Regions from separate parts of the Pseudomonas rhizosphaerae genome, predicted to be linked through region 1. Evidence: predicted binding sites of a transcription regulator. Region 1 holds the regulator's gene; each other region holds the start of a gene.
The links. Region 1 encodes sigma-54, which starts transcription at its own class of promoters, with help from an activator protein. Its sites were predicted from a motif close to ANTGGCATNNANNTTGCTNT; they were not measured.
Positions count from the first base shown of each region.

Region 1 (7,376 bases):
CATGCTGAACAAGAAAATCCGCAATATCGTGATCCTGGGTGTGCTGGGGCTGCTGTTCGCCGCCATCGGCTACTGGGATATCAGCCCTGAGCGCTTCCTCGAGCAGCCCACGGCGGCTGTCGACGAAAGCCAGATCGATTACTACGCTATCAACGCGCGGGCCCGGCAGTACCTGCCAGACGGTGGCGTGCAGTACGACATGACCGCCGACAAGGTCGAACACGTCAAGACGTCCGAGGTGACCCTGCTGACCAAGCCGGACATGCAGCTCTACCGCGGCACCGTCTACCCGTGGCACGTGACCAGCGAGCGCGGCGAGGTCAATCCCGACGGCAGCGAAGTGGAACTCATCGACTCCGTGCGCGTGGCACGGACCGACCAGAAGAGTCGTGCCACGGTGATCACCAGCTCGCGCATGACCGTTTTCCCACAGAAGCAATATGCGCAGACCGACCAAGACGTTAGAATCGACGGCGCCGGTGGCGTGTCGACGGCCAAGGGCATGAAAGCGTATCTGAATGACAGCAAGATCAACTTGCTGTCCAACGTAAGAGGACAGTATGAGGCTCGTTAAAACCCTCCCCTTTTTGCTCAGCCTGAGCGCAGCACTGGGAAGCGCGAGCGCCTGGGCACTGCCCACTGACCGCGATCAGCCCATTCATATCCAGTCCGACGATGCCCAGCTCGACGACAAACAGGGCGTGGCGACCTACAAGGGCAATGTGATCATTACCCAAGGGTCGATGAAGATCACCGGCAACACCGTGACCATCACCCGCAATGCCACGGGCGACGTGGACGTGTTCACCGCCGTCGGCAACCTGGCCTACTACGAGCAGAAGCCGGCTGCAGACAAGCCCATCGTGCAGGCCTACGGCATGACCATCCAGTATTTCGCGGCGCAGAACCGCATCGTGCTGATCGATAAGGCCAAGGTTATCAACGACGGCAACACGTCCGAAGGCGAGAAGATCGTCTACGACACGGTGCGCCAGGTGGTCAACGCCGGCCGTGCCACGGGCAGCAAGGTCACCACGCCGCGTCCGCGCATCGACATGGTGATCCAGCCCAAGAAGAAATCCGACGCACCGCAGAAGGCCCAGTAATGGCAGTCCTGAAAGCGCAGCATCTGGCCAAGAGCTACAAGAGCCGACAAGTCGTTCGTGACGTCAGCCTGTCCATCGAGAGCGGGCAGATCGTCGGCCTGCTGGGCCCCAACGGTGCCGGCAAGACCACCTGTTTCTACATGATCGTCGGCCTGGTCCAGGCCGACCAGGGCCGTGTGCTCATCGACGACCTGGACGTCAGCCACCAGCCCATGCATGGCCGCGCCCGCTCGGGTATCGGTTACCTGCCGCAGGAGGCCTCGATTTTCCGCAAGCTCTCGGTGGCCGACAACATCATGGCCATCCTCGAGACCCGCAAGGAACTCGATGCCACGGCGCGACTGGCAGAGCTCGAAGGCCTGCTGCAGGAATTCCACATCACGCACATTCGCGACAACCTGGGCATGAGCCTTTCGGGCGGCGAGCGTCGTCGTGTGGAGATCGCTCGGGCGCTGGCCACCGCACCCAAGTTCATCCTGCTCGACGAACCCTTCGCCGGTGTCGATCCGATTTCGGTCGGCGACATCAAGCAGATCATCCACCACCTCAAGACCAAGGGCATCGGCGTATTGATCACCGACCACAACGTCCGTGAGACCCTGGATATCTGCGAAACGGCCTACATCGTGAACGACGGCCAGCTGATTGCCGAAGGCGATGCCCAGACCATCCTGGCCAACGATCTGGTACGCGAAGTCTACCTGGGCCACGAGTTTCGCTTGTAAGGCCCGAGGGCGCCATCGCCCTCCTGCGGGCATTAATTTTCATGGCGCCCTAGGCAAACACTCAGGTTTCAGGCATATAATTTGCTTACGACATAAGCCGGGTACCTCGGTACCCGTAGTAGAAGGCGCTTCGCGCCGGCGACCAAGGTGTTAAGTTCCTGCCATGAAACCATCGCTCGTCCTACGTATGGGCCAGCAACTGACGATGACACCGCAGTTGCAACAGGCCATCCGCCTTCTCCAGCTATCGACCCTGGACCTCCAACAGGAAATTCAGGAAGCGCTGGAATCCAATCCCATGCTCGAACGCCAGGAAGAAGGCGACGACTTCGACAACAGTGACCCGCTGGCCGACAACATCGAGCAAAAGCCGACCCAGGAAATCCAGGAACCGAGCTTTCAGGAGTCTGCGCCGACGGTGGACAACCTCGAGGAAGGCGATTGGAACGAGCGCATCCCCAGCGAACTGCCCGTCGACACGGCGTGGGAAGACGTCTACCAGACCAGCGCCAGCAGCCTGCCGAGCAACGATGACGAGGAGTGGGACTTCACCACCCGCACATCGGTCGGCGAAAGCCTGCAAACCCACCTGTTGTGGCAGCTGAACCTGGCGCCCATGTCCGACACCGACCGCCTGATCGCCGTGACCATCATCGATTGCATCAACAATCAGGGCTACCTGGACGAGACGTTGCAGGAAATCTGCGAATCGTTCGACCCCGAGCTTGACATCGAGCTGGACGAAATCGAAGCGGTGCTTCATCGCATCCAGCAGTTCGAGCCGGCCGGCATCGGCGCGCGCAACCTGAGCGAATGCCTGATGCTGCAACTGCGCCAGCTACCGCCCAAGACCCGCTGGCTGGCCGAGGCGCAGCGCTTGGTGAGCGATTACATCGACCTGCTGGGGTCGCGCGACTACAGCCAGTTGATGCGCCGCATGAAGCTCAAGGAAGACGAACTGCGCCAGGTCATCGAGCTGGTACAGAGCCTGAATCCGCGGCCCGGCTCGCAGATCGAATCCAGCGAACCGGAATACGTCGTGCCCGACGTCATCGTGCGCAAGGACAACGATCGCTGGCTGGTCGAGCTCAATCAGGAGTCGGTCCCGCGCCTGCGAGTCAATGCGCAATACGCAGGCTTCGTGCGACGCGCCGACACCAGCGCCGACAACACCTTCATGCGCAACCAGCTGCAGGAGGCGCGCTGGTTCATCAAGAGCTTGCAGAGCCGCAACGAGACCTTGATGAAGGTGGCCACGCAGATCGTCGAGCATCAGCGCGGTTTCCTCGATTACGGCGACGAGGCCATGAAGCCCTTGGTGCTGCACGACATCGCCGAGGCGGTGGGCATGCACGAGTCGACCATTTCGCGGGTGACCACGCAGAAATACATGCACACCCCCCGTGGCATCTACGAGCTGAAATACTTTTTCTCAAGCCACGTCAGCACTTCCGAAGGCGGCGAATGCTCGTCCACGGCGATTCGCGCGATCATCAAGAAACTGGTCGCCGCCGAAAATCAGAAAAAGCCGTTGAGTGACAGCAAGATCGCTGGTTTACTGGAGGCACAAGGCATCCAGGTAGCCCGCCGAACGGTCGCCAAGTATCGCGAATCCCTAGGGATTGCGCCGTCCAGCGAACGCAAGCGGTTGATGTAGCCCTGCGATGTGCCACAGCGTTCCAGTGGCAGGCACCCAAGCCTGCTTCTTTATGCAATGGCAATAAGGAGAAGCGGTATGCAAGTCAACATCAGTGGACACCAACTGGATGTGACCGAACCCCTGCGAACCTACATCGGGGAAAAACTCCAGCGTCTCGAACGCCACTTCGACAAGATCACCAATGTTCAGGTGATCATGGAGGTCGAGAAGCTCAAACAGAAAATCGAAGCCACCCTGCGCATACCCGGTGGCGAGGTGGTTGCCAATGCCGAGCATGACGACATGTATGCGGCCATCGACCTGCTTACCGACAAGCTGGATCGCCAACTCAAAAAGCATAAGGAAAAACAGCAGAGTCTGCTGCAAGGCGCGACTGCTCGCTGACACTCCCCACCCATGATTCGACTAGAAACCATCCTGACCCCCGGCCGTTCCTGCGTGAACGTGCCGGGCGGCAGCAAGAAGAAAGCACTCGAAGAGATCGCCAACCTGATCGGTCGCGAAGTGCCGTCGCTCGACACGCAAACCGTGTTCGAAGCCCTCATCGCCCGTGAAAAACTCGGTTCCACCGGATTCGGCAATGGCATTGCCATTCCACATTGCCGGCTCAAGGGCTGCAATGCGCCTGTCAGTGCCCTCGTGCATCTTAGTGCCCCAATCGACTACGACGCGATCGACGGCGCCCCCGTCGACCTGCTCTTCGTGCTTCTGGTGCCCGAAGCGGCCACCGATGCCCATCTGGAATTGCTCCGCCAGATCGCCAGCATGCTCGATCGCAAGGAGGTACGCGAGAGACTGCGTTCGGCGCCCAGCAATCAAGCCTTGTACCAAGTGGTACTGGACGAACAGAACGGTCGTTAACCATGCGTTTGATCATCGTCAGTGGCCGCTCAGGCTCAGGCAAGAGCACTGCCCTGGATGTTCTGGAAGACAACGGTTTCTATTGCATCGACAACCTGCCAGCAGGGCTGTTGCCCGAGCTGGCCGAGCGTGCGCTGATTCATACCGAGCTGGCGCAACCTCAGGTGGCCGTGTCGATCGATGCGCGCAACCTGCCCAGTCATCTGTCACGCTTCCCGCAGCTACTCGCCGAAATGCGTGCCAAGCACATCCAATGCGATGTCCTGTACCTGGATGCCGATGAAGAAACGCTGCTCAAGCGCTTCTCCGAGACCCGACGTCGACACCCTTTGAGCAACAGCAATCGCTCGCTGGCCGAAGCCATCCGGGTGGAAAGCGACTTGCTGGGGCCCATCGTCGATCTGGCCGACCTGAAGATCAACACCACCAACCTGAACCTCTACCAGCTGCGCGATGCCATCAAGGTCCGGCTGTTGAACAAGCCCGAGCCGGGCACGGCCTTTCTGGTGGAATCGTTCGGTTTCAAGCGGGGCATGCCGATAGACGCCGATCTGGTATTCGACGTTCGCTGTCTGCCCAACCCCTACTGGAAACCCGAACTGCGCGAGCAGTCCGGGCTTGATGCGCCAGTCGCCGAATACCTGGCAGCGCAGCCGGATGTCGAAGAGATGTACCAGGACATCGCTGCCTACCTGCTCAAATGGCTGCCGCGCTTCGCGGCCAGCAGCCGTGCCTATGTCACCATCGCCATTGGGTGTACAGGCGGGCACCATCGCTCGGTATACTTGACCGAGCGCCTGGGCCGATTGCTGCAGCAGTCGCTCAAGAATGTCCAGGTTCGCCACCGCGACCTCAGCTGAAAGGATCCCCCGCGCAATGCCCGCCCTTCAAGTAGAAATCATCAACAAGCTCGGCCTGCACGCCCGTGCCGCAGCAAAATTCGTCGGCGTGGCGGGACGCTTTCCCTGCCAGGTTCGTGTGGGCCGTACGCCCGAGGCCCTGGTCGATGGGAAGAGCATCATGGGTGTAATGATGCTGGCTGCCGGCAAAGGCACCACCATTCATCTGCACACCGAAGGCGAGCAGGATCAGGACGCTCTGGATGCCATCGTCAAGTTGATCAACGACAAGTTCGACGAAGGCGAGTAGGCCCACGCGACGGCCCAGAGGCAGAACCCAGGTAGCGGCCAGCGAGCCGTCCGCTACCGTAAGGTTGCAGACTCAAGACAACGCCGTGTCCATCACCATCATCAGGCAGAAACCGACACACAGGCCCAGGCTTGCCAGCTTGTGATGACCGTTGCTGCGTGATTCGGGGATGATCTCGTGGGTCACGACCAGCAGCATCGCGCCGGCCGCGAAGGCCAGGCCCAGGGGAAGCAACAGCTCGCCCATTCGCACCAGCCAGGCACACAGTACCGCGAACACCGGCTCCACCAGCCCGGATGCGGCACCGATCAGGAAGGCCTTGTAGCGCGCCATGCCCGCTCCTGCCAGCACCAACGCGATCACCAGTCCTTCGGGCACGTCCTGCAAGGCAATGCCCATCGCCAGGCTGTCGGCGTCGTGCATGCCGCCGCCCGCCGAAACGCCAATGGCCATGCCCTCCGGGATATTGTGAGCGATGATGGCAATCACGAAGATCCAGATGCGTGCCGGGATCACCGGCTGTTGCGCGGTGCCCACCAGGTAGTCCGGCGTAACGCCGGAGACTCGCCTATCCACCAGGTACAGGCAGAAGGCCCCGGACATGATGCCCAGGCTCATCAGGGCACCGGCGCCCCAGCGTGAAAAGCCGATTGCCGCTGCCGCATCCAAGCCGGGAATGATCAGCGAGAAGGCGGTGGCTGCGAGCATCACGCCGGCGCCGAACCCCAGCAACGTATCGGCCACCGCAACGGGCATGCTGCGGATGACCAGTACAGGGACCGCACCCAGGGCGGTGCCCAAGGCGCAGATGGCCCCGCCCTCGAGCGCACGCAGGATGCGCGGCTCAAGGTCGAGCCAGGCCAGCAGCTCGCCCACCAGCAAAGCCGCGCCCGCCAGTAGCAGCACCGTGCCCAGTGCCAGACGAAAGCGGCGAACACTGGCCAGCGCAAAGGTCTGCGATCCCATGGCGAGGCTCAGTTCACAGCGGCTTGGTAGCGCTTCTCGACGTTGGCCCAGTCGACCACGTTGTAGAACGCATTGATGTATTCAGGCCGGCGGTTCTGGTACTTGAGGTAGTAGGCGTGCTCCCACACGTCGAGGCCAAGAATGGGCGTGTTGCCATTCATCAACGGACTGTCCTGGTTGCCACTGCTCTCCACGACCAGTTTCTTGTCCGGTGTGACGCTGAGCCAGGCCCAGCCGCTGCCGAAGCGACTCAGGGCAGCCTTGGTGAACGCTTCCTTGAACGAGTCGAACCCACCCAGTTCGGTATCGATGGCCTGGGCGACGCTGCCCTGCGGCTGACCGCCGCCATTGGGCGACATGACTTCCCAGAACAGGCTGTGGTTGGCATGCCCGCCACCGTGGTTGGTGACGGCGCCACGCAGGTTCTCCGGCAGTTGCTTGACCGAGGCCACCAGTTTTTCCACCGGCCAATCGGCGTATTCGGTGCCCTCGATGGCGGCGTTGACGTTGGTGATGTAGGTCTGGTGGTGCTTGGTGTGATGGATTTCCATGGTGGCCGCGTCGATGTGCGGTTCCAGGGCATCGTAGGCATAAGACAGAGCAGGCAGGGTATAGGGCATTTTCAGTGAACTCCGTAATGAAGGTGATCGGGTTGCGTGACCACTGGCGCGTCGTTGGTATCGGCGGCGCCACACAGCAACCGGTGGGTACGGGGGTATTCGCCATGCCGGCGAGTGAAGCCGAGCAGCTCGGCGTAGGTCTTGCTGGCATGGCGCAGGGCGGCGTCGCGCAGCGCTGGCTGCAGCCGCAGGTCCTGCGCCGCACGCAGCAAACGTTCATGAATGGCGCACAGGTATTCCGCGCTTTCCTCGGGTTGATGCAGTTGCAGGTGCAAATCGGCCAGGTTGT
Region 1 covers NZ_CP009533.1:825,994-833,369, reverse strand. Annotated here, with positions in the region: gene lptC (LPS export ABC transporter periplasmic protein LptC) at 2-574, shown strand; gene lptA (lipopolysaccharide transport periplasmic protein LptA) at 561-1,106, shown strand; gene lptB (LPS export ABC transporter ATP-binding protein) at 1,106-1,831, shown strand; gene LT40_RS03790 (RNA polymerase factor sigma-54) at 1,995-3,488, shown strand; gene hpf (ribosome hibernation-promoting factor, HPF/YfiA family) at 3,567-3,875, shown strand; gene ptsN (PTS IIA-like nitrogen regulatory protein PtsN) at 3,888-4,352, shown strand; gene rapZ (RNase adapter RapZ) at 4,355-5,212, shown strand; gene LT40_RS03770 (HPr family phosphocarrier protein) at 5,229-5,501, shown strand; gene LT40_RS03765 (ZIP family metal transporter) at 5,574-6,467, opposite strand; gene LT40_RS03760 (superoxide dismutase) at 6,476-7,087, opposite strand; gene LT40_RS03755 (hypothetical protein) at 7,090-7,376, opposite strand, start outside.

Region 2 (7,376 bases), 2.3 Mb from region 1:
GGTCGTCCTGATCGATGATCTCGGCGGCCAGGCTATGGGTGCCCCGGTCGACATTGCTCAACGCGAACACCGGACTGCGCCCGGGTGCCTGGGCAACTTCGCCGTCCAGCAACAGGCGGTAGCGATGATTGGGCTGCAACGCCGGTTCGCTGGTGAGGGTCACGATCAGTGAGCCGTCTTCTTCGCGCACGGCGGTGTCCGGCAGTGGCCCCAGAATACGCAGCATCTGATAGCGCATCGCAGGCGCCTTGTTCGGCACAGGCACCTTGCTGGTGCGTGGCGGCGCAACCGTGGCCGGTGCGGCGGAGCTGGAGCGCTCCGGCATCGGCACGCGCTTGGCGCCCTGGCCGGGCTGGTCGGTGAACACCCGGTTGCCGTTGGCGTCGACGTAGGTGTACACCGCAGCCTGGGCCGACGCGGTGCTCAAGGCCAGCCAGAGCAGCGCCCAATACCTCATGGAAGATGAACCCGCTGCACCGTGAAGGTGACGGTGGCGCTTTCCTGGACGACCGCGTCCTGGCTGTCGACGACCTGCACTGCCAGGCTATGTTCGCCGCGATCGACATTCACCAGTTGCAGGCGCGGTACGTTGGTCGGCTGGCCATAAGGCTGGCCGTCGAGGACCAGGCGCAGCCGGTCTCCGGAGCGCAGGCGGGGCACGATCGCTACGCCGACATCGAAGGTACCGTTGTTGGCGCGAAGCGCTTCATCGCTAGGCAGCCCGGTCAGTTCCAGCTGGCTGTACTGAGTCTGCGGCACCTGGACGGCGGTGCTCGGCAGGGTCACCGGCGCCGGCTTGCGCAGCGATTCGACGCTGTTGAGCGGCGGTAGCTCGACCGTCTGGCTCGCACGCCCCTCGGGTGGTTGATTGCTGTAGGCGGTGTTGCCCTGGGCGTCGGTGTACTTGTAGATCTGCGCCGCGGCAGGCAGCGAACACAGCAGTAGCAACAGGCAGGCTAGGGGTGAGCGCATGGAGACTTCTCTGAGTGGCGCTTGCATGGGGGCCAGCATAGAGCAAATGGCGGCGCGGGTGCATCGTTGCCACGGCAGCCGCCCAACGAAAAAAGGCCACCCGAGGGTGGCCTTTCTGTCACATCACAGGGATCAGACGCTGTAGTACAGGTCGTATTCCAGTGGGTGTACGAAGGTACGAACCTTGATTTCTTCTTCGCTCTTCAGGTGAATGAAGGCATCGATGAAGTCGTCGCTGAACACGCCGCCCTTTGTCAGGAACGCACGGCCCTTGTCCAGCTCTTCCAGGGCTTCCTTCAAGCTGCCGCACACCTGTGGGATTTCCTTGGCCTCTTCAGGCGGCAGGTCGTACAGGTTCTTGTCGGCAGCGTCGCCAGGGTGGATCTTGTTCTGGATGCCGTCCAGGCCAGCCATCAGCAGGGCTGCGAAAGCCAGGTACGGGTTGGCTGCCGGATCCGGGAAACGGGCTTCGATACGACGGCCTTTAGGGCTGTTGACGTAAGGAATGCGGATCGAGGCGGAACGGTTGCGAGCCGAGTAGGCCAGCATCACTGGAGCTTCGAAACCTGGGACCAGACGCTTGTAGGAGTTGGTCGACGGGTTGGTGAAGCCGTTCAGTGCCTTGCCGTGCTTGATGATGCCGCCGATGAAGTACAGGGCGGTGTCGGACAGGCCGGCATAGCCTTCGCCGGCGAAGGTGTTCTTGCCGTCCTTGGAGATCGACATGTGCACGTGCATACCCGAACCGTTGTCACCGTACAGTGGCTTGGGCATGAAGGTAGCGGTGCGGCCGTAGGCGTCGGCAACGTTGTGCACGACGTACTTCAGGGTTTGCACTTCGTCGGCCTTGGCGACCAGGGTGTTGAACTTGACGCCGATTTCGTTCTGGCCGGCAGTCGCCACTTCGTGGTGGTGAACTTCGACGACCTGACCCATCTCTTCCAGTGCGTTGCACATGGCGGTACGGATTTCGTGGTCGTGGTCGACCGGAGGCACTGGGAAGTAGCCGCCCTTGACGCCCGGACGGTGGCCCTTGTTGCCGCCTTCCACATCCTGGTCGGTCATCCAGGAAGCCTGTTCCGAGAAGATCTTGAACATGGAGCCGGAGATGTCCGACTTGAACTTCACTTCGTCGAAGATGAAGAATTCAGGTTCCGGACCGACGAACACGGTGTCGCCGATACCGGTCGACTTCAGGTATTCCTCGGCACGGTGGGCGATGGCGCGTGGGTCGCGATCGTAGCCTTGCATGGTCGACGGTTCGATGATGTCGCAGACCAGGATCAGGGTCGGCTCTTCGGTGAACGGGTCGAGCACGGCAGTGCTGTCGTCGGGCAGCAGGATCATGTCGGAGGCTTCGATGCCTTTCCAGCCTTCGATGGAGGAGCCGTCGAACATCTTGCCGACTTCGAAGAAGTCGTCATCCAGAGCATCGCGCGCTGGCATGGTCACGTGCTGCTGCTTGCCTTTGGTATCAGTAAAGCGCAGATCAATCCACTTGACGTCATGATCTTTGATGAGTTGAACCGACTTCGACATGTTGTCCTCCGGGGTGGAATAGGGCCAATTATGAAAGGGGCCCCCAAATATGAGTGATGCCGGGCCCGATAGTCGGCCAAGGCAACCTGCCTCACAAGGGAGCAATTTGCATGCCAGTGCCCCGTGATGGGCGCAACGCCGCTGTGCACGATCCCTATGTTCGAGCACATTCCCCTGTAGCAGCGGCGCAAGCCGCGTCATGCTCTGTTTCAGGCATCGGTGCGTATAAAGGCTGGACGCTGCATGCACCACTGCAACAGGGGGCTGTGGTGAATGTGGGTGCGCTGGTTTGGTGCGGGGTGTTTGTGGGTGGTCCAGAATGGTGCGTTTGGCCGTTCGTACGATAACTGGTCAAACCTTGAGCAATTTCCGCTATAATCCGCGCCCCTCTTTTCAGGCTGGCATTTCGCGCGCTGTTTTCATGAAACTTATCGTAAAAGTCTTCCCAGAGATCACCATCAAGAGCCCGCCGGTGCGCAAGCGCTTCATCCGCCAGCTCGCCAAGAACATTCGCATGGTGCTCCGTGACCTGGACCCGCAGCTGATGGTCACTGGCGTGTGGGACAACCTTGAAGTCCAGACCAAGCTGACGGACGCCAAGGTGTTGCGCGAGATGAACGAGCGCCTGAGCTGCACGCCAGGTATCGCGCATTTCCTGCAAGTGGACGAATACCCGCTGGGCGACATGGATGACATCGTGGCCAAGTGCAAGGCGCACTTCGGCCCGCTGCTGCCTGGAAAGATCTTTTCGGTGCGTGCCAAGCGTGCCGGCAAACACGCGTTCAGCTCGATGGACGTGGAGCGCACCGTCGGCAGCCAGTTGCGCCGCGAGTGTGGCGCCGCCGGCATCGACCTGAAGAAGCCCGACGTCGTGGTGCGCCTGGAAATCCGTGACCAGCGCCTGTTCGTCATCCATGGCCAGCACGATGGCATGGGCGGCTATCCGTTGGGCGCCCTGGAACAGACCCTGGTGTTGATGTCCGGCGGGTTCGACTCCACCGTTGCGGCCTACCAGATCATGCGCCGTGGCCTGATGACGCATTTCTGCTTCTTCAACCTGGGCGGTCGCGCCCACGAACTGGGCGTGATGGAAGTCGCCCACTTCCTGTGGAAGAAGTACGGCAGCTCCCAGCGCGTGCTGTTCATCAGCGTACCGTTCGAAGAAGTGCTGGGCGAGATTCTCGGCAAGGTCGACAACAGCCACATGGGCGTGATCCTCAAGCGCATGATGCTGCGTGGGGCCACGCATTTCGCCGACCAGTTGAAGATTCCTGCGCTGGTCACCGGCGAAGCCATCTCCCAGGTGTCCAGCCAGACCCTGCCCAACCTGTCGGCGATCGACAGCGCCACCGACAAATTGGTGCTGCGGCCACTGCTGGCCAGCCATAAACAGGACATCATCGATCAAGCCGTTGAAATTGGGACTGCCGATTTTGCCAAACACATGCCAGAATATTGCGGCGTGATTTCGGTCAACCCGACCACCAGCGCAAAACTGCCACGTGTCGTGCATGAAGAGAAGTCCTTCGACATGGCTGTGCTTGAGCGAGCGCTGGAACGTGCCAAGCTGGTGTCCATCGATGAAGTCATCGACCAGCTGGGCCGGGATATCGAAGTCGAAGAGGTCGGCCAAGTGCTGCCCGGACAGGTCGTCATCGATATCCGCCACCCCGATGCCCAGGAAGACCAGCCGTTGTCACTGGCCGGCATCGAGGTCCAGGCAATGCCTTTTTATGCCCTGAACAGCCGCTTCAAGGAACTGGACTTCACCCGTCAGTACTTGCTGTATTGCGACCGGGGCGTCATGAGCCGACTGCATGCTCACCATCTGTTGAGTGAGGGACATGCCAATGTGCGCGTTTATCGTCCGACATAGAGTTCCGGGGTTGAATGGTGGATCCATCCGCCATCGCCCCCCCGACCACAGGGTCGGTTGCAACATCGTTGATTAATATTCGCCACGTAGAATGCGCGGCAACCGAATCCTCTGATCGAGATACACAAGTGATCGAAAATCTACGCAACATCGCCATCATTGCTCACGTTGACCATGGTAAGACCACCCTGGTAGACAAACTCCTGCGTCAGTCCGGCACTCTGGAGCGCAACGAGCTCAACGACGAGCGCGTGATGGACTCCAACGACCAGGAAAAAGAGCGCGGCATTACCATTCTGGCCAAGAACACCGCCATCAACTGGAACGGCTACCACATCAACATCGTGGACACCCCGGGCCACGCCGACTTCGGTGGTGAAGTAGAGCGCGTGATGTCGATGGTCGACTCCGTGCTGCTGCTGGTCGACGCTCAAGACGGCCCTATGCCGCAAACCCGTTTCGTGACCAAGAAGGCGTTCGAAGCCGGCCTGCGTCCGATCGTCTGCATCAACAAGGTCGACCGTCCTGGCGCGCGTCCTGATTGGGTTCTGGACCAGATCTTCGATCTGTTCGACAACCTGGGTGCCACCGAAGAACAGCTGGACTTCAAAGTCGTCTACGCCTCGGCCCTGAACGGCATCGCCGGTCTGGACCACGCCGACATGGCCGAAGACATGACCCCGCTGTACCAGTCGATCGTCGACAACGTTCCAGCGCCAGCCGTGGACCGTGAAGGTCCATTCCAGATGCAGATCTCCGCTCTGGACTACAACAGCTTCCTGGGCGTCATCGGCGTTGGCCGTATCGCGCGTGGTTCGGTCAAGCCGAACACCCCGGTTGTGGCCATCGGCGCCGATGGCAAGAAGCGCAACGGCCGTATCCTCAAGCTGATGGGTCACCACGGTCTGCACCGTGTAGACGTCGAAGAAGCCGCTGCTGGCGACATCGTCTGCATCAGCGGTATGGACTCGCTGTTCATCTCCGACACCCTGTGCCACCCGGACACCGTCGAGGCGATGAAGCCGCTGACAGTCGACGAGCCGACCGTTTCCATGACCTTCCAGGTCAACGACTCGCCTTTCTGCGGTAAAGAAGGCAAGTTCGTCACCAGCCGTAACATCAAGGACCGTCTGGACAAGGAACTGCTCTACAATGTGGCCCTGCGCGTTGAAGAAGGCGACTCGGCCGACAAGTTCAAGGTCTCCGGCCGTGGTGAACTGCACCTCTCGGTACTGATCGAAACCATGCGTCGCGAAGGCTTCGAAATGGGTGTCGGTCGTCCGGAAGTGATCATCCGCCAGGTTGATGGCGAGAAGCAGGAACCGTTCGAGAACGTCACCATCGACACCCCTGAAGAATCCCAGGGCAAGGTCATGGAAGAAATGGGTCTGCGTAAAGGCGACCTGACCAACATGGTGCCGGATGGCAAGGGCCGTGTTCGTCTGGAATACAACATCCCTGCTCGCGGTCTGATCGGTTTCCGTAACCAGTTCCTGACCCTGACCAACGGTGCTGGCATCCTGACCTCGATCTTCGATCGCTACGCTCCGATGAAGTCGGGCCACATGTCAGGTCGTCAGAACGGCGTACTGGTTTCGGTCGAAACCGGCAAGGCGCTGACCTACTCCCTGGAAACCCTGCAGGCGCGCGGCAAGCTGTTCGTCGAGCACGGTCAGGAGATCTACAACGGTCAGATCGTCGGCCTCAACAGCCGCGACACCGACATGGGCGTCAACCCAACCAAAGGCAAGAAGCTGGACAACATGCGTGCCTCGGGTAAAGACGAGACCATCGCTCTGGTTCCGCCTGTTCGCTTCACCCTGGAACAGGCCCTGGAATTCATCCAGGACGACGAGCTGTGCGAAGTCACGCCGAAGTCGATCCGTCTGCGCAAGAAGATCCTGGACGAAGGCGAGCGTACCCGCGCTGCCAAGAAAGCCAAGAACTGATACGTAGTTCCGGTTGATCGAAAAGCCCCCGGCGCGAAAGCGTTCGGGGGTTTTTTTATGGCTGTGGGTGCTAGCAGGTCTGGCCTCTTCGCGGGCAGAGACCCGCTCCCACAGGGGGCTTGGGTGTGTCAGGGAGGCCTTCGCGGGCAGAGGGCTCGCCGCCCACGGATGATCGCCGCCATTGTGGGAGCGGGTCTCTGCCCGCGAAGAGGCCGGCTTTGGCACCGTAAAGCCCTCTATCGTTCGCCCTCCAGTTTTCCACCCCCAGGCCGATAGTGCAGGCAATATCGATTCCCTCAGAAGGGGGCCCTGTGAGCCTGTTACCTACCAAGATCATGTCCCGCTTCAGCCTGGGCATCGTGTTCATCCTGCTGGTGACGGCAGCGGCCATCTATGCGGTCATGGTGCTCAGTGGCGAGCCCAAGCTGATCCAGTCCAACACCAAGAGCGCCGAGCAGTCGGCCACGGCCATCGCGCGGCAACTGTCGGTCGAGCTGGCCGAGATCGAAGGTCGTGTCGCAGCGCTGGCGAGCCTGGGTAGCACGCTGCCGACGGATGTCGAGCTGGTAAAAGGCACCTTGGCGCCGATCATCGATTCCCAGGGCGATACCGCGATTGCCGGCGGTGGCCTGTGGCCCGAGCCGGATGCCTTCAGCGCAGGCGTGGCGCGGCGCAGCTTCTACTGGGCGCGCAGCGGCCAGAGCCTGGGCTATTCCGAGGAATACAACGCCAGCGCCGTGGATGACTATCACGCCGCCGACTGGTATGTGCAGGGCAAGGCCTCCACGCCGGGTCGCTGCGCCTGGTCGGATGCCTACGAGGATCCGGTCAGCAAGATTCTGATGACCACCTGCACAGTGCCCTACAGCCGTGATGGCCGTTTCGCTGGCGTGGCAACCATCGACCTGACCCTCACAGGTCTGGCCAACTTCCTCAAGTCCAACGGCCAGGTTACCGGCGGCTATGCCTTCGCCATCGATCCGTCGGGCAAGGTCCTGTACTTTCCGGCCATCGGCGAGCAGCCGGCGCCTGCCGACGAA
Region 2 covers NZ_CP009533.1:3,260,488-3,267,863, reverse strand. Annotated here, with positions in the region: gene LT40_RS14455 (DUF4124 domain-containing protein) at 1-457, opposite strand, end outside; gene LT40_RS14450 (DUF4124 domain-containing protein) at 454-972, opposite strand; gene glnA (glutamate--ammonia ligase) at 1,105-2,511, opposite strand; gene thiI (tRNA uracil 4-sulfurtransferase ThiI) at 2,933-4,387, shown strand; gene typA (translational GTPase TypA) at 4,516-6,336, shown strand; gene LT40_RS22160 (methyl-accepting chemotaxis protein) at 6,648-7,376, shown strand, end outside.
Region 2: the regulator sigma-54 is predicted to act here: its motif matches at 2,610-2,629, upstream of glnA (glutamate--ammonia ligase).

Region 3 (7,376 bases), 800 kb from region 1:
CAGGGCGAAGCATTGCTCCAGGCTGCAGTGGCGACCGCGGCGCAGCAGTTCGAGGGTGACGGCCATGGCCAGCGGGGAACGGGTGCGCATCAGCCGCGCGGTGTTCTGCGCCCACGCCTGGCTGTCGGCGACGCTCACGTTTTCCAGCTGTTCGACCAGACTGGTCAGGTCGGCTTGACCGAAGAAATGGTCAATGGCCGGCCGCAGCCGGTGCAGCGGGGCGTCGGGGAGGGTCTGGACGCCGAGGCGGGCGAGTACACCTTGCAGGTCCTTGAGGGCATTGTCGCTCCACTGCAGTTTGTCCAAGCGCTCGTCGAGCTGGGCCAGCCGCTCGCTCTCCAGGTACCAGTCCGCCAGGCCGCAGTAGAGCGCATCGGCTGCTTCGATCTGTACGCCGGTGACGCCCAGGTAAGTACCGATTTCACCGGGGATGCGGCTGAGGAAATAGCTGGCGCCGACATCGGGAAAATAGCCAATGGCCACTTCCGGCATGCCCAGTTTGCTGCGCTCGGTGACCACGCGCAGCTCGGCTGCCTGGGCCAAACCCATGCCGCCGCCCAGGGTGTAGCCATCAAGCAGGGCCATCACGGGCTTGCGGTATTGATGCAGGCATTGATCCAGGGCGTATTCTTCGTCGAAGAACGCCTCGTGCAGGGATTCCCGGTTGCGGTAGCTCAGGTAGAGGTTGCGGATGTCACCGCCTGCGCAGAAGCCGCGGTCGCCAGCGCCGCGCAGGACCACGGCATGGATCTGCGGGTCCACGGCCCAGGCATCCAGGTAGCCGCGCAAGGCGCGGACCATGTCCAGGGTAAGCGCATTCAGGCCGGCCGGGCGGTTGAGGGTCAAATGGCCAATGTGGTTGCGGACTTCGCCGAGCACGTGGTCGTCGAGCTCCAGGGGAGAACGCTGGGGAGAGGAAAAAACCTGAGCTGTCATCGCTGAATCCCTGCTTGTTATTGATTTCCTGAGATAAATGAGCGGACCAGGCGATCGTGACAGGCAAGTTTGCAGCTTTCAATACAGATTAATGCAGGTCTTGCCTGCAAATTTGCACGGACTGCGAACGCGGGTCGGCATCCAGTAGACCGGCCCCGCGCCACGGCGTTCGTTGCCGTAGCAGCGGCGCAAGCCGCGTCGGCGGTGGATGCGGGGGTCAGGAATAACGCGGTGAAGCCGGACGCGGCTTGCGCCGTTCCTGTAGCAGCGGCGCGAGCCGCGTCGGCGGTGGCTGCGGTGTGTCTGATGCCACGCGGTGAAGCCGGACGCGGCTTGCGCCGTTCCTGTAGCAGCGGCGCGAGCCGCGTCGGCGGTGGCTGCGGTGTGTCTGATGTCACGCGGTGAGGCCGGACGCGGCTTGCGCCGCTGCTACTGGGAACGCGGCGCTGGCGTCGGCGGTTGGTGCGATGGATCAGGGGAAAGCGGTGAAACTGGATGCGGTGGTTCAGGCGACGGCTTCGACGACTTTTCCCTGTTTCTCATACAGGAAACTGAGCACCGCTAGGCGGTACTGGTTGTAGCGCGGGTCGTCGGCCAGGGCCAGGCGGCTGCGCGGGCGGGGCAGGTCGATGGTGAGGATTTCGCCGATGGTCGCCGCTGGGCCATTGGTCATCATCACGATGCGATCCGACAGCAGCACCGCTTCGTCGACATCGTGGGTGATCATCATCACCGTGTTGTGCAGCTCGCTCTGGATTCGCATCACCTCATCCTGCAAATGCGCGCGGGTCAACGCATCCAGCGCGCCGAACGGCTCGTCGAGCAACAGCACCTTGGGCTGCATCGCCAGCGCGCGAGCGATGCCGACACGCTGCTTCATGCCCCCGGAAATCTCGCTGGGGCGCTTGTGCAGGGCGTGGGTCATGTTGACCATTTCCAGGTTGTGCAGTGTCCAGGCATGGCGCTCGCTCTTGCTCTTGCTGTGCTTGAAGACCTTGTCCACACCCAGGGCCACGTTCTCGTAAACGGTCAGCCACGGCAGCAGCGAATGGTTCTGGAACACCAGGCTGCGGTCCGGCCCCGGCTGACGCACTTCCTTGCCGTCGAGAATCACCGCACCGTTGCTCGACTCGATGAGCCCGGCGACGATGTTCAGTACTGTCGACTTGCCGCAGCCCGAGTGGCCGATGATGGAAATGTATTCGCCGCGTGCGACGTTGAGGTTGATCCCGCGCAGCACCTGGCTGGTGACACCGTCGCGCTCGAAGTGCTTGTCGACGTTTTCGATACTCAAGTAATGGCTCATGTTGCCTCCTCAGCTTTGCGAAGTGCCACGGGTGACCAAGCGTCCGACCATCGCCACGAGACGGTCGAGGCAGAAGCCAACCACCCCTACGTAGGCCAGGGCGAGGATGATGTCGCTGATGCGCGAGGCGTTCCAGGCGTCCCAGATGAAGAACCCGATGCCGACACCGCCAATCAGCATTTCCGCAGCGATGATCGCCAGCCACGACAGGCCGACACCGATGCGCAGGCCGGAGAAGATGTAGGGCGCGGCCGCCGGCAGCATGATCTTGCTGAAGTATTCCAGGCCGTTGAGCCGCAGTACCTTGGCCACGTTGCGGTAGTCCTCGGGAATGTTGCGTACGCCCACCGAGGTGTTGATGATGATGGGCCAGATGGCCGTGATGAAGATCACGAAGATCGCCGAAGGGTAGCTGTCCTTGAAGCCGGCCAGCGACAGCGGCAGCCAGGCCAGCGGCGGCACCGTACGCAGGATCTGGAACAGCGGATCGAGGCCGCGCATGGCCCAGGTCGACTGCCCCACCAGCACACCGAGGCTGATCCCCACCACCACGGCCAGGGCGTAGCCATAGGCGACCCGTGACAGGCTGGCCAGCAACTGCCAGGCCATGCCCTTGTCGTTGCCGCCGTTGTCGTAGAACGGGTCGACGATCAGCTCCCAGGTGTCGGTGATGACCTGGGTCGGCGGCGGCAGCGCCGCGCCCTTGCCGCTGCACACCAGTTGCCAGACCAGCAACAACAGGGCGCCAATCACCACCGGTGGCAAACACTGTTGCAACACGAAGCGGCGGGTGTTCTTCAGCAGGCTGGCCATCCGCGGCGGCTTGACCTGCGCCTTGGCGACCGCCTGGGCGGCGCTGTGCAGCTTCTTCACTTCAGCATTCATGGTGACCTCCGGTCAGTGCGGGGAGCATCAGGCCAGGGCCTTGATGGACAGGCTGTCGAGATAGGCCTGCGGGTTCTGTGGATCGAAGGTCTTGCCGTCGAAGAAGGTCTCGATACCGCGCGAGTCGGAATCGGGAATCTGAGCGGACGGCACGTTCAGTTCGGTGGCGGCCTGGCGCCAGAGGTCGGAGCGGTTGACCTTGGCGATCAAGGCCTGGCTGTCGAAGTCCTTGGGCAAATAACCCCAACGCTTGTTCTCGGTGAGGAACCACAGGTCGTGGCTCTTGAACGGGTAGGAGGCGAAGTCGTCCCAGTAGCGCATGATGTGCGGGCTGTCCTTGACCACCTTGCCGGTGCCGTAGTCGAAGTTGCCTTTCATGCGCTCGATGATGTCCGCCACCGGCGCGTTGATCCAGCGCCGCTTGGCGCAGATTTCAGCCACTTCTTCCTTGTTCTGCGGCTGCTCGCAGAACATCTGCGCTTCCATCACCGCCTTGAGCAGCGCCTTGGTTGCGTTGGGGTGCTTGTCGACGTAGTCGGCGCGCAGGGCCAGGGCTTTCTCGGGGTGCTTGTCCCAGATCTCGCCGGTGGTATTGGCGGTGTAGCCGATCTTCTGGTTGATGAGCTGGGCGTTCCATGGCTCGCAGACGCAGAAGCTGTCCATACTGCCGACCTTCATGTTGGCCACCATCTGCGGTGGCGGCACGACGATGGTGGACAGGTCCTTGTTCGGGTCGATGCCGCCTGCAGCCAGCCAGTAGCGCAACCACAGGTCGTGGGTGCCGCCGGGGAAGGTCATCGCGGCATTGACGGTCTTGCCGCCGGCACGCTTGGCTGCCAGCGCCGCCTTGAAGGGCGCAGAGTCCAGGCCCAGTTTCAGGTCGGCGTGTTCGTTGCCCACGGAGATGCATTGCCCGGCCAGGTTCAGCCGGGCCACGATGTACATGGGCACCGGTTGGTTGTTCGGGGTGACTTTGCCGGCAGCGATCAGGTAGGGCATGGGCGTGAGAATGTGCGCGCCATCGATGCCGTTGGCAGCCGAGCCCAGCACCAGGTTGTCTCGCGTCGTGCCCCAGGAAGACTGCTTGAGCACTTCCACGCCAGTCATGCCGTGCTTGGCGAAAAAGCCCTTTTCGTCGGCGACGAACAGCGGCGCGGCATCGGTCAGTGCGATGAAGCCCAGCTTGGCCGTGGTGGTTTCCAGACCGTCGGTGCCTGCTGCCCAGACCGCCGAGGCCAGGCCGGGCGGCAGCAGGCCCAGGGCAGCACCGGCGCCGGCGACGGTCAAGGATTGCTTGAGAAAGTGCCGACGCTTGGCGTCGTGCGGGTGTCCCTTGAAAGGCGTGTCGTCCATCGCTGATTCCCCTGCTGGTGGCGGCCAAAAAAAAAGCAAAAAAAAACGGCGTTCACGCGGTCCGGGCAGTGCTGCCGGGAACGCGTGGACACCGTTGTCCAGGATTCGAATAGTCGACCGCAGTTGGCTGCGATCCTGTGTGTCTCAAAGCAGATTGCGTGCCAAGGCCGCATGAGCCGCGTAGCACGTGGATGGGCAGGTGCCGCGCAGCACCGGCGTGCACGGATGCGGAGCATGCCACGTGCGGGGTGCGCAAATAGGGCGCAGTGTCCGCTTCAACCCTTGCCGGCCACGGCCAGAACGTTCTGGGCCATGTCGACCATGCGCAGCCCTCGCGACATCGCCGATTGCCGCAAGCGGGTGTAGGCCTCGTTTTCGCTCAAGGCGTATTCACTCATCAGCAGCTGCTTGGCGCGTTCCACCAGCTTGCGCTCGTTGAGCGCCTGGCGCGCCTCGTCCAGTTGCAGGTTGGCGTCTTGCAAGCGATGGGTCTGGGCTTGCAGCAGATCCAGCAGCGAGCGGCCCATCTGCGGTCCGTGGCCGTCGGGCGCGGGGCTGTCGAGATCGCTGGCATGCACGCTGAACAGCCGGGCGTCGCCACAGCCCATGGTCTCCAGGCTGGCCAGGCGTTGCAGCAGCACACGATGGTTGTCCAGGTCGGCATGGGCCAGCTTGATGCTGCTCTGACAACTGGCCAGAAGTTGCTCGGCCAGGTGCTTCTCCACTTCGTGCATCTGGTCGATGCGCTGGCTGTGCAGATCGAACCATAATTGCGACAGGCCAGGGTCCACCGGATGCTGCGCCGAGGTGCGCATGCCGACCTCGCGCAGGCGCAACAACTGTGTGGTGAGTTCGCTGCGCTGCAGCTCGGCCCAACGCTGACCGGCCACCGGGTCGGCGAACTCGCCAAAGGTCTGGAAGCAGCGCTCCTGGCTTTGCGTCAGGTGCAGGATGCGCTCCTGCACGCTGGCGTCGAAGAAACCCGCTGAAAAGCCCACCACACCGGTGGCCCGCTCCTGGCCCGCCAGTTCCTTGCCCTGCATGAAATTGAACAGCGCTACCAGCACTCGGGTGATGCTGGGATCGATGGCGGTGTCGGCCGCTTCGAAGACGACCGCCATCAGCCCACCCACCAGGCGGGTCAGCGCCGAGGTGGCCACGCTGGGCGCCAGTAGACGTTCGCGGATGCGCCGACGCAGGCCGGGCAACTCGTCGAAGCCGTGCAGGACATAGGCGACACGGTTGAACAGCCGGGCACGGTCGGCAGCGCTGGCCGCGTTGAGGTCCATGGCCTGCAGCCGCGGCAGTACGTCCTGGGCCAAGGCCTGCGCCTGGTCGGCGTGCAGGTCGAGCTGGCCACGATAGGTTTCGGCCTGGCTGCCCAAGTAAAGGTTGGTGTAGCCACGTTCGCGCTGCAACGCGTGCACCAGGCGGCTTATCAATGTCACCAGTTCACAGGTGTCGGCCAGTCCGCGCAGGCCTTCGAGCTCGCTGCGGCGGGCGGCCAGCATGAAGCGCAGGGCAGGGGGCATAGGACGATCAGGCAGGGCGCGATCAGGCATGGCGGGCTCGCAACTTCGATGAGGGACGGCATGGCTGCATGCAAATCCTGGTCCCGACGCCGCGCCTGCCGCGTGCATCGCCGCGTATGCCGACGGCTGCGTAGCTGCTATAACGCGCAGGCCCAACAATAAAAAAGGAGTTCACGATGTCCCCCATTCGTCTCGGCGTGGTCGGCTACGGCAAGATTGCCCAGGATCAGCATGTCCCCGCCTTGCGCAACGACCCGGCCTTCGACCTGGTCGCCGTGGCTACCCTCGGCGAGCCATGCCCCGGCGTCGCGCATTTCGCCAGCCTGCACGAGTTGCTCGAACAGGCAGCGGATATCCAGGCGCTGGCCTTCTGCACACCGCCCCAGGGTCGCTATGCGCAGGTCCGCGAAGCGCTGCTGGCCGGCAAGCACGTGCTGGTGGAAAAACCACCCTGTGCCAGCCTCGGCGAGGCCATGGCCTTGGTCGAACTGGCCGCCGAGCAGGGCGTGACCTGCCTGTTCGCCTGGCATTCACGTTTCGCTGCCGGTGTCGAGCCTGCGCGCGCCTGGCTGGCGGGCAAACGCCTGCAGTCGGTCACGGTCCAGTGGAAGGAAGACGTGCGCAAGTGGCACCCGGGCCAGCAGTGGATCTGGCAGGCCGGCGGTCTGGGCGTGTTCGATCCGGGCATCAACGCCCTGTCGATCATCAGCCACGTGCTGCCCGAAGCGCTGTTCGTCACCCAGGCCAGCCTGCGCTTTCCCGGCAATCGCCAGGCGCCGATCGCGGCTGACCTGAGCATGAGCGATGCACAGGGTTTGGCAGTCAGTGCTGCGTTCGATTGGGACCATGGCCACGACGAGCTCTGGCAGATCGAGGTGCGTTGCGCCGAAGGCTGCCTGCGCCTGACCCACGGCGGCGCACAGCTGCTGATCGACGATGTACCGCAAACGCTCGAGACGACAGGCGAGTACCCCTTGCTCTACCGGCATTTCGCGCAGCTCATCGAAGCCGGCCGCAGCGATACCGATCTGCAGCCGCTGCGCCTTGTGGCCGACGGGTTTCTGCTCGGGGAGCGCGCAACGGTCGTCGACTTCGTCGACTGAGGCTGCGCTGCGTCTAACGGCGCTTGGCTGGCGGGCTCGGCAGCGGCGCGAGCAGGGCGTCGATATCGTTGTCCTGCAGGCGCCAGTCGCCGGTTTCCCTTGCATCGAGAATGCCGGCCGCCAAGGCTGACTTTTCCTGCTGCAGGTGCTGGATCTTTTCTTCCACGGTGCCGCGGGTGATCAGCTTGTAGACGAACACCGGTTTTTCCTGGCCGATGCGGTAGGCGCGGTCGGTGGCCTGGTTTTCCGCGGCCGGGTTCC
Region 3 covers NZ_CP009533.1:1,626,683-1,634,058, forward strand. Annotated here, with positions in the region: gene LT40_RS07345 (enoyl-CoA hydratase/isomerase family protein) at 1-936, opposite strand, end outside; gene LT40_RS07350 (ABC transporter ATP-binding protein) at 1,442-2,242, opposite strand; gene ntrB (nitrate ABC transporter permease) at 2,252-3,127, opposite strand; gene LT40_RS07360 (CmpA/NrtA family ABC transporter substrate-binding protein) at 3,155-4,480, opposite strand; gene LT40_RS07365 (nitrate regulatory protein) at 4,756-6,042, opposite strand; gene LT40_RS07370 (Gfo/Idh/MocA family protein) at 6,189-7,115, shown strand; gene LT40_RS07375 (DEAD/DEAH box helicase) at 7,129-7,376, opposite strand, start outside.
Region 3: the regulator sigma-54 is predicted to act here: its motif matches at 4,627-4,646, upstream of LT40_RS07360 (CmpA/NrtA family ABC transporter substrate-binding protein).